3 regions of the Acidovorax sp. JHL-9 genome follow, and region 1 is predicted to be linked to each of the others. Evidence: predicted binding sites of a transcription regulator. Region 1 holds the regulator's gene; each other region holds the start of a gene.
What was found. Region 1 encodes sigma-54, which starts transcription at its own class of promoters, with help from an activator protein. Its sites were predicted from a motif close to TGGCANGNAANCTGCTTT; they were not measured.

Region 1 (3,277 bases):
GATCGCAGTCCAGACATGGGGCTGGAACGGCAGCAGTTTCTCGAACGCAAAACGCCGCAGCATGCCGGCCGGGATGCGGCAGGCGATCTGGGCCGCCTCGACCACGATGGTGCCGCTGCCGCAGCAGGGGTCGTACAGGGGCTGGGGGTTGTCGCCCAGCGGGTCCCAGCCGCTGGCGGCGATCATGGCGGCGGCCAGGGTTTCCTTGAGCGGGGCGTCGCCCTTGTCCTCGCGCCAGCCGCGCTTGAACAGCGGCTCGCCCGAGGTGTCGATGTAGAGCGTGGCCTCGTCGGTGGTCAGGTGCAGGTGAATGCGCACGTCGGGCCACTGGGTGTTCACGTCGGGGCGCACGCCGCTCTTGTGGCGAAAGCGGTCGGCCACGGCATCCTTGACCTTGAGCCCCGCGAAATTGAGGCTTTGCAGCGGGCTGTGCTGGGCCGTCACCTCGACCTTGAAGGTCTGGCGCGTGGTGAACCAGATCTCCCAGGCCACGTCGCTGGCCATGCCATAGAGGTCGTTCTCGGAACGGTAGGGCCGGTGCGCCAGCTGCACCAGCACGCGCTGGGCCAGGCGGCTGTGCAGGTTGAGCAGCAGCGCATCGCGCCACGAAGCGCGCAGCAGCACGCCGCCCCGGCCCACCAGCAGGTCTTGCCCCGTGAGGCCGGTAATGCCATGCACCTCATCGGCCAGGTAGCCCTCGACGCCGGCGGCGCAGGGCAGGAAAAGTTGGAGTTGGTTCATGTCGATGGGGAGGATACGCGCTCGGGCAGTACGGGGGAACCGGGCTCACCCGCGCGGGCCAGCAGCAGCTGGCGGATGGATTCAGGGATAACCGCCACCTTGCGATCGGCCTTGCCGATGAAAACGATGCCGGTCTTGCCGCGCGCCACTTCGCGGCCCTGCGACTTCTCGGTCATGCGAAAGACCAGATCGAAACCATAGCGGTTGAAGTCCACGGGGGTCATCTCGACGCGCATGGTTTCGCCATGGAATCCTTCCGACCGGTACTGCGCCACGATGTCACCCACCACGATCGACAGGCCCCCCACATCGGCCTCGGGGAAACCCAGCGACTGGAAGAAGCGCACACGCGCCTCGGACACCAGGCTCAGCAGCTGCGCGTTGTCGAGGTGCCCGCCCTGGTTGACGTGGCTGATGTAGATCTGCAGCTCGGTGGCAAAGCCGAAATGCGCGGGGAGGTCGAAGACGATGCGGGCCATGGCGTGGTAAGCGGGGTGACGGGAGAAAAAACAGCAAACAGGGCACGCTGCAGCAGGCACGCGCCCCCCCAAAAGGCTACAGCGCCTTGCGCAGATTGGCCGGCGCGATCTTGAGCGCCTCGCGGTACTTGGCCACGGTGCGGCGCGCGCATTCGATGCCCTGCTCCTTGAGCATCTCGGCGATCTGGCTGTCGGACAGCGGCTTGGCCGGGTTCTCCGCCGACACGAACTGCTTGATCAGCGCGCGCACGGCGGTGCTCGATGCATTGCCGCCGGTTTCGGTGCCCAGGCCCGAGCCAAAGAAATACTTGAGCTCGTAGGTGCCGATCGGCGTGGCCATGTACTTGGCCGTGGTCACGCGGCTGATGGTGGACTCGTGCAGTCCCAGCTCGTCGGCGATGTCGCGCAGCACCAGGGGGCGCATGGCCAGCTCGCCGTGGGTGAAGAAGTTCTTCTGCCGCTCGACGATGGCGCGCGAGACGCGCAGGATGGTGTCGAAGCGCTGCTGGATGTTCTTGATGAACCAGCGCGCCTCCTGCAGGCGCTGCTGCATGCCCTGGTGGCCCTCGCCCCCCTTGTGGCCGCGCAGCGCACCGGCATAGATGTCGTGCACGCGCAGGCGCGGCATCACGTCGGGGTTGAGCTGCACGATGAAGTTGTGCTGGCCGTCACGCCCGTTGGCGCGCCCGGCTTTGCGCACGATGACGTCGGGCACGATGATGTTGCGCTCCACATCGGCAAACCGGCGGCCGGGGCGCGGCTCCAGGCGGGCGATCAGCGCCATGGCGGCGCGCGTGCGCTCTTCGCCATCGCCGCACAACTGCGTCAGGCGGCGGATGTCACGGCGGGCCAGCATCTCCAGCGGCTGCTGGCACACGCGCAACGCGGTCTGCACGGTACCAGGATCGATCTCGCTGTCTTCGTCGGCGGCCAGGGCCTTGAGCTGCAAGGTCAGGCACTCGGCCAGGCCACGCGCGCCCACGCCCACGGGATCCAGGCTTTGCAGCAGGCGCTGGGCCACGGTGAAACGGTGCACCAGTTCTTCGATCTGCTCCAGGTCGTCCGGCCCGGCCAGGCCGATGGCCAGCGCTTCGAGCGGTTCTTCGAGATAGCCGTCGTCGTTGAGCGATTCGATGAGAAAGCGCAGCGCGGCGCGGTCCACCTCGGACAGGCGCAGTGCCAGCGCCTGGCGGTGCAAGAAGGCCGTCAGTGATTCGTGCGAGCGGGCCAGCTCGGTGGCGTCGGCCTCGTCGCCTTCGGCATCGTTGCGGTTGCGGGCCGGCGCATCGCCACCCCACTCGGCGTCATTGGGCGCCATGTCCACCGTGCCGTCGCCGCTCCAGTCGGGCTCGTCCGCACCGGCGCTGGCCATTTCAACATCATTTTGGCCTTCAGCGCTTGTGCTGCCTGCGCTGGAAGCTCCTGAAAACAGCGCATCGTCCGCGCTGTAGTCATCGGCCTGCGCGGGCATGTCGGCGGTTTCCAGGCCAAACTCCTCGCGCGGCGCTTCATCGGCCGTGCGCTCCAGAAAAGGGTTCTCGTCGAGCATCTGCTCGACTTCCTGCGACAGCTCCAGCGTCGACAGCTGCAACAGCCGGATCGATTGCTGCAACTGCGGCGTGAGCGACAGGTGCTGCGAAACGCGCAGCGAAAGGCCGGGCTTCATGCAACGGCCAACACAAGGGCAGCCATCCGCCCGTCGCCCGGCCGCCCGAAGGCGGTCTGGGGCCCCCTGGGGGGCAGCGACCACACGAAGTGAGGAAGCGTGGGGGCCATGCTCACATCCGGAAGTGCTCGCCGAGATAGACGCGGCGCACCTCGGCGTTGTCCACGATTTCGGACGGCGTGCCCTGGGCCAGAACGCGGCCATCGCTGATGATGAAGGCGTGGTCGCAGATGCCCAGCGTCTCGCGCACGTTGTGGTCGGTGATCAGCACGCCAATGCCGCGCGCCTTCAGGAAACCGATGATGCGCTGGATCTCGATCACGGCAATCGGGTCGATGCCGGCGAAGGGCTCGTCGAGCAGAATGAAGCGCGGCTGGGTGGCCAGGGCGCG
Region 2 (3,277 bases), on a different contig from region 1:
AGATCGACCTGTTTGGCCGCGTGAAAAACCTCAACGAGGCCGCGCTGCAGGAATTCTTGCGCACCACCGAAAGCCGCCGCAGCGTGCAGCTGAGCCTGGTGGCCGAGGTGGCCAATGCCTGGCTCACGCTGGATGCCGATGGCCGGCGCCTGCGACTGGCGCAAGACACGCTGCGCAGCCGCCAGAAGTCGTTTGAGCTGACCGAGCGCAGCCACGCGCTGGGCGCAGCCTCGGGCCTCACGCTGGCGCAAGCCCAGACCACCGTGGACGCGGCCCGCACCGACGTGGCCGCCTTCACCAGCCAGGTGGCGCGCGACCGCAATGCGCTGGCCCTGCTGGTGGGCGCGCCCGTGCCCGCCGCACTGCTGCCCGAGGGGGTGGACACGGCCGCATCGGCATCCACAGAGCCCGCAGCCACCCGCGCCGCACCCGCCGCCGCCCTGCTGGCCGTGCCGGCCGGCCTGCCCTCATCGGTGCTGCTGAACCGCCCCGACGTGCGCGCGGCCGAATACACGCTGCGCGGCGCCTACGCCAGCATTGGCGCGGCGCGGGCCGCGTTCTTCCCCAGCATCACGCTCACGGCGTCGGCGGGCACCGCCAGCAATGCGCTCTCGGGCCTGTTCGACGGCGGCAACGGCACCTGGAGCTTTGCGCCGCAGATCCGCCTGCCCCTCTTTGATGCGGGCCGCAACCGCGCCAACCTGCAGATCGCAGAAACCGCGCGCGAGACCGCCGTTGCCCAGTACGAAAAGGCCGTGCAGACCGCGTTCCGCGAAGTGGCCGATGCCCTGGCCGACCGCGCCACGCTGGCCGAGCGCCTGCAGGCCCAGCAATCGCTGCAGGCCGCCACGCTGAAGGCACTGCAGCTGTCCGAAGCCCGCTACCGCCTGGGCGCAGACAGCTACCTGCCTGTACTGGACGCCCAGCGCTCGCTCTACAGCGCGCAGCAGACGCTGATCGCGCTGGCACTGGCGGAGCAGGCCAACCGGATCACGCTGTACAAGGTGCTGGGGGGTGGCTGGAGCGACGACACCGCGGGCGGCACGGCAACGCCCGGCTCCTGAAGGGGGGCGCTTTCGCGTCCACCCGACGGGGAATCCCCCGTGGAGTGCCCATGCACCAAGCTGGCACGGCCGCCACGCAGGCCTTGCACCGATATCGACCCCGGCTCTGACCTTGCTTTTAACTTGATAGCTGCAAACGCTTTCCAAACAAGCGCTGCAGCACGGTTTCACTTAAACCACCCCTTTTCATCATCGCTGGCACAGGCCTTGCATAACCCTGGGCGTGGCCGAGGTAGGCCACCTGTTGAGCCCGGTGCAATGGCGGATCGGGCTGACGAAGACGATGGCGTCCCTGCGGGAGCGCTGGCTGCAAAGCCGGTGCACCGCGCGGACGCCTTTTTGTTTTTCCGAAACGCCTACGGGGGTCACGATGAAAAAATCCAGGCTGGTGATGGTGGGAAATGGCATGGCCGGCGTCCGCTCGCTCGAAGAGCTGCTGAAGATTGCGCCCGACCTCTACGACATCACGGTGTTCGGTGCCGAACCGCACCCCAACTACAACCGCATCCTGCTGTCTCCCGTGCTCGCGGGCGAACAGACCATCGACGAGATCATCCTCAACGACTGGGCTTGGTACCAGGACAACCACATCACGCTGCACACCGGCTTTACCGTGACCGACGTGGACCGCGTGCACCGCACCGTGCGCGCCACCAACGCCGCGGGCGAAACCATCACCGCCGAATACGACCGCCTGATCATGGCCACGGGCTCCAACCCGTTCATCCTGCCCATCCCCGGCAAGGACCTCAAGGGTGTGCTGGCCTACCGCGACATTGCCGACACGCAGGCCATGATCGATGCCGCAGCCACCTACCAGCACGCCGTCGTCATCGGCGGCGGCCTGCTGGGGCTGGAGGCCGCCAACGGCCTCATGAAGCGCGGCATGCAGGTGACGGTGGTGCATGTGGGCGACTGGCTGATGGAGCGCCAGCTCGACGACGTGGCCGGCAAGATGCTGCAGAAGTCGCTGGCCGAGCGCGGCATGCAGTTTCTGATGAAGGCGCAGACGCAGGAGCTGGTGGGCAACGCCGAAGGCCGCGTGGCCAGCGTCAGGTTCAAGGACGGCACCGAGGTGCCCGCCGACCTGGTGGTGATGGCCGTGGGCATCCGCCCCAACACGCAGCTCGCCGAAAAGATGCGCCTGCATGTGAACCGGGGCATCGTGGTGAGCGACACGCTGCAGACCACCACCGACGCGCGCATCTACGCCGTGGGCGAATGCGCAGCGCACCGGGGCATTGCCTATGGCCTGGTGGCCCCGCTGTTCGAGCAGGGCAAGGTGCTGGCCAACCACCTGGCCGAGTTCGGCATTGGCCGCTACCAGGGCTCGCTCACCTCCACCAAGCTCAAGGTCACGGGCATCGACCTGTTTTCAGCGGGCGACTTCCAGGGCGGCGAGAACACCGAAGAGATCGTGATGAGCGACCCCTTTGGCGGCGTGTACAAGAAGCTGGTGCTCAAGGACGACAAGCTCGTGGGCGCCTGCCTGTACGGCGACACGGTGGACGGCAGCTGGTACTTCAAGCTGCTGCGCGACGGCCGCACGGTGAACGACATCCGCGACAAGCTGATGTTTGGCGAAAGCAACATCGGCGACGCAGGCCACCAGGGCCAGAACAAGGCCGCCGCCATGGCCGACAGCGACGAGGTCTGCGGCTGCAACGGCGTGACCAAGGGCGCCATCTGCAAGGCCATCAAGGACAAGGGCCTGTTCACGCTCGATGAAGTGCGCAAGCACACCAAGGCCAGCGCATCGTGCGGCTCGTGCACCGGCCTGGTCGAGCAGATCATCATGTTCACCGCGGGCGGCGACTACAGCGCCACGCCCAGGACCAAGGCGATCTGCGGCTGCACCGACCACGGCCACCAGGCGGTGCGCGAGGCGATCCGCGCCAACAAGCTGCTCTCGATTGCCGACGTTTTTCACTTCATGGAGTGGAAGACACCCAACGGCTGCGCCACCTGCCGCCCGGCCGTCAACTACTACCTCATCAGCACCTGGCCCAAGGACGCCCGGGACGACCCACAAAGCCGCGCCATCAACGAGCGCAGCCACGCCAACATCCAGAAGGATGGCACCTACAGCGTGATCCCGCGCATGTGGGGCGGCGAAACCACGGCCGACGAGCTGCGCCGCATTGCCGATGCGGTGGACAAGTACAACATCCCCACCGTCAAGGTGACGGGCGGCCAGCGCATCGACCTCTTGG
Region 3 (3,277 bases), on a different contig from region 1:
GACGGCCTGACCGACATGGTTTCCGATGCCGACCTGGCGGAAATGGTGCGCGCACCCCTGTCACTCGAAGAAAAAGCCACGCTGCTCATCGACACCGCCAATGCCCATGGAGGGCGCGACAACATCAGCGTGCTGCTCGTGCACATGGCGGCAGGCGGCAAAAAACGAGGTTTCATGTCCCGGTTGATCAGGACCGCATGATGCCGCTCAACCCCCCAATACCCCAACACCGCAGGAGTGGATCATGCCCAGAATGATCGTTTCGATCGACAGCGTCGTCATCAAGGACGTCGAATTGACCAAGGAGCGGACCACGCTGGGTCGGCGCCCCTACAACGATATCGTGATCGACAACCTGGCCGTCAGCGGCGAGCACGCCGTCATCCACATGGCCGATGGCGGCGTGGAAATTGAAGACCTGGGCAGCACCAACGGCACCTATGTCAACGCCAAGTCCGTCAAGCGCCAGGAACTGCGCAACGGTGACGTCATTGAAGTCGGCAAATACAAGATCCGCTTCCTCCAGGAGGCCGAGGGCGAAAATTTCGAAAAAACCATGCTCTTCAAGCCAGGCATGGTGCCACCGCTTGCGGCAGCCTCCCGCGCTGCAACAGCGCCCACTCCGCCTGCAGCCAAGCAGCCTGCGGCGATCATCCGGGTGATGTCGGGCGCGGCGGCCGGGCGCGAGGTGATCCTGCAGAAAGTGGTCACCACCATCGGCAAGCCCGGCGTGGCCGTGGCCTCCATCACCAAGCGCCACCAGGGCCATGTGCTGGCGCATGTCGAAGGCCCCGACATGCCCCTGGTCAACGGTGCCGCCATCGGCGCTACCCCCCTGCCCCTCAAGCACGGCGACCGGATCACACTCGCAGGCACGGAAATGCAGTTCGAGCTGGCGTGATGCTTCGGGCGTGTGGCTGGCTTGCCATCCCTGCGCCCCTATTCGCTTGGAATGCAGACCGGGCGGTTGAGCGCATCACAACCCAGAGTAAGGCGGTGGCCTGAAAGTTCGCGAGTTGGGCTGCTCGGGCGCCATTGCCCAGCGCAGCCTGCACCTGGCACCCCACACCCTGGCGCAACTGCAAACCGGCAAACCGTGCCCCCTCTACATCACGCACACCAAGCCGTCCGAGACGCAACTGATCGTCGAAGAACTCCGCCACTTCGACGCCATTGCGCAGCCCGGCGGCCGTGCCCCGCATGACATTTCGTGGCTACAGACGGGGCAAGAGTTTGAGGTGCGAACGCCAGTTGCCAGCAGGCGCAGCACACGATATGTAAGCCGATCTTGCATTTCGTGACACACATGGCAGACAAAAATGTCTCCCGCCGGGTGCGACATTGCCGGCGCCCCTGCGCATTCATATTTTTATCAGCCCACCGAAAGCACTCAGATACGCCTTGTTGCACTCTCCAGTGTGGCACGGATACTGCTTATATCTGCACGAACCTGAAGAATTCTTCTGCAGGTTTTCATTTGCAATTGACTCCGAGGAGAAATTTATGAAGCGTTCCATGCAAAAGGGTTTTACCCTGATCGAATTGATGATCGTGGTTGCGATCATCGGTATTCTGGCTGCCGTGGCTCTCCCTGCTTATCAGGACTACACCAAGCGCGCCAAAATGTCTGAAGTGATTCTGGCTGCATCCTCTTGCCGCACCGGAGTTACCGAGGCATACCAGGCATTGACTGCTTCCACCGCTCCAGCCGCGGACGCTTGGGGCTGCGAAAGTGCGTCGGCAACGAGCAAATATGTTTCCGCAATCCACACCGACGCAAATGGGTTGATTAAAGTCACCATCGCTGATGGTATTGACCCAAATGCTACGGGTAAAATTGTTCTGCTTCAGCCGCAGAATGCTACAGGAGCCAAATTGACCACTGCAAATATTCCAACGGCAGTCGGCCAGTGGGGTTGCGGTGCCAGCAGCACTGATATTTCTGTAATTACGAAGTTTTTGCCTGCAACTTGCCGCGCCACTATTACTCCCTAACGATTTACCGAACTGCTGCCAAGGAAATAAGTGCCTTGGGTAGCAGTGAAAGTAGAGTTTGAGGCGTACCGAACGAGCTTCGGATGCCATCACAAAAAAGCCCTGACGGGAGACTGTCAGGGCTTTTTAGTTGGGTCTGTCGTCTGAGCGTTTTGATCTCCTCCAACAAAAAGGCGATGGCAGACCCGCCTAAACCCTGTACCACTCAGGGTTTTTAACGGGATTCAATTCTTCGCACCAACAAAAGTAGGTGAAGAACCTTTCAATTTGACATTCAGAGAGAAAATTAATTGAAATCTGATTCTTTCCTCGCACAATCTGATGGATATGAAGTTAACAAACTTGACATGAAGGTTTTTCTACCTTTAATGCTCATGGCGTGCGCTTGGCTGGTGCCTAACCACTATGCGCCCTGGTCTTCCGCCTGGGGCGACGCATTGGCAATCGCCGGTCTGCTGGCGCTCTTGCCCGCTGTGGTGGCCGGTGCCGTCGCTGGCCGCCGCATTTCATGGTTGCTTTCGGGCATTGCCGCCTTGTGCAGCGCCGTGCTGGGGATACAACTTGTCACCGGGAAGCTGCTTTTTTCCGGCGATGCATTGATGGCGGCCTTTTATATAGGGTTGTGGCTGGCGGCAGTGGTGGCGGGTGGTTTGCTGGCCACACCGGCCGGCCGCAGCGACGGTGTAAACGCACTGACCGTGGCCTGGTTCTTCGCCGCGCTGCTGTCGATCGGTATTGGATTGGTGCAGTGGACGGGTGCGCTCAACCTGGGTATCTATGGCGCAGAACTCCCGCCCGGCGGGCGACCCTTCGGCAACGTGGCGCAGCCCAACCACTTGTGCACATTGAGCTTTTTAGGCCTGTGCGGCCTGTTGTGGCTGCACCAGCACCAAAAGGTGAGTGGCGCTGCATTTTGGCTGGGGGCCGGATTTCTGTTGCTAGGCATGGTGATGACGCAGTCGCGCACCGGCTGGCTACAAATCGGACTGCTGCTCGGTTGGGGCTTGGCGATGCGGGCGCGCGCGTGTCTGCGCATCACTCGCGGGCAGCTGCTGCTGCTGGGCGCGGCGTTTGCCGCAGGTGTGCTGCTGTGGCCAGCGGTCGGCGATGCGCTGCTGCTGTCCACCGGGCGTTCGATAGACGACCAGATGCAAGCCGGTGCGCGGCTGCCTTTCTGGCGGTCCATGCTCGATGCCATTGGGCGCGAGCCAATGTGGGGCTACGGCTGGCAGCAGGTGGGTGCCGCGCAGCAGCGTGTGGCGCTGGACCACCCCAGCGTTGG

Region 2: nirB (nitrite reductase large subunit NirB) is a predicted target of sigma-54. The motif match lies at 1,261-1,278, and genes of this name have one in related genera.
Region 3: K225_RS21575 (pilin) is a predicted target of sigma-54. The motif match lies at 1,420-1,437, and genes of this name have one in related genera.

What each region holds. Positions count from the first base shown of each region.
Region 1 covers NZ_AUEX01000004.1:209,724-213,000, forward strand. Annotated here, with positions in the region: gene K225_RS0105115 (class I SAM-dependent RNA methyltransferase) at 1-741, opposite strand, end outside; gene K225_RS0105120 (thioesterase family protein) at 738-1,220, opposite strand; gene K225_RS0105125 (RNA polymerase factor sigma-54) at 1,297-2,886, opposite strand; gene lptB (LPS export ABC transporter ATP-binding protein) at 2,999-3,277, opposite strand, start outside.
Region 2 covers NZ_AUEX01000027.1:34,763-38,039, reverse strand. Annotated here, with positions in the region: gene K225_RS0115545 (efflux transporter outer membrane subunit) at 1-1,064, shown strand, start outside; gene nirB (nitrite reductase large subunit NirB) at 1,435-3,277, shown strand, end outside.
Region 3 covers NZ_AUEX01000005.1:83,113-86,389, forward strand. Annotated here, with positions in the region: gene K225_RS0105690 (Stp1/IreP family PP2C-type Ser/Thr phosphatase) at 1-201, shown strand, start outside; gene K225_RS0105695 (FHA domain-containing protein) at 245-901, shown strand; gene K225_RS21575 (pilin) at 1,504-1,995, shown strand; gene K225_RS0105710 (PglL family O-oligosaccharyltransferase) at 2,433-3,277, shown strand, end outside.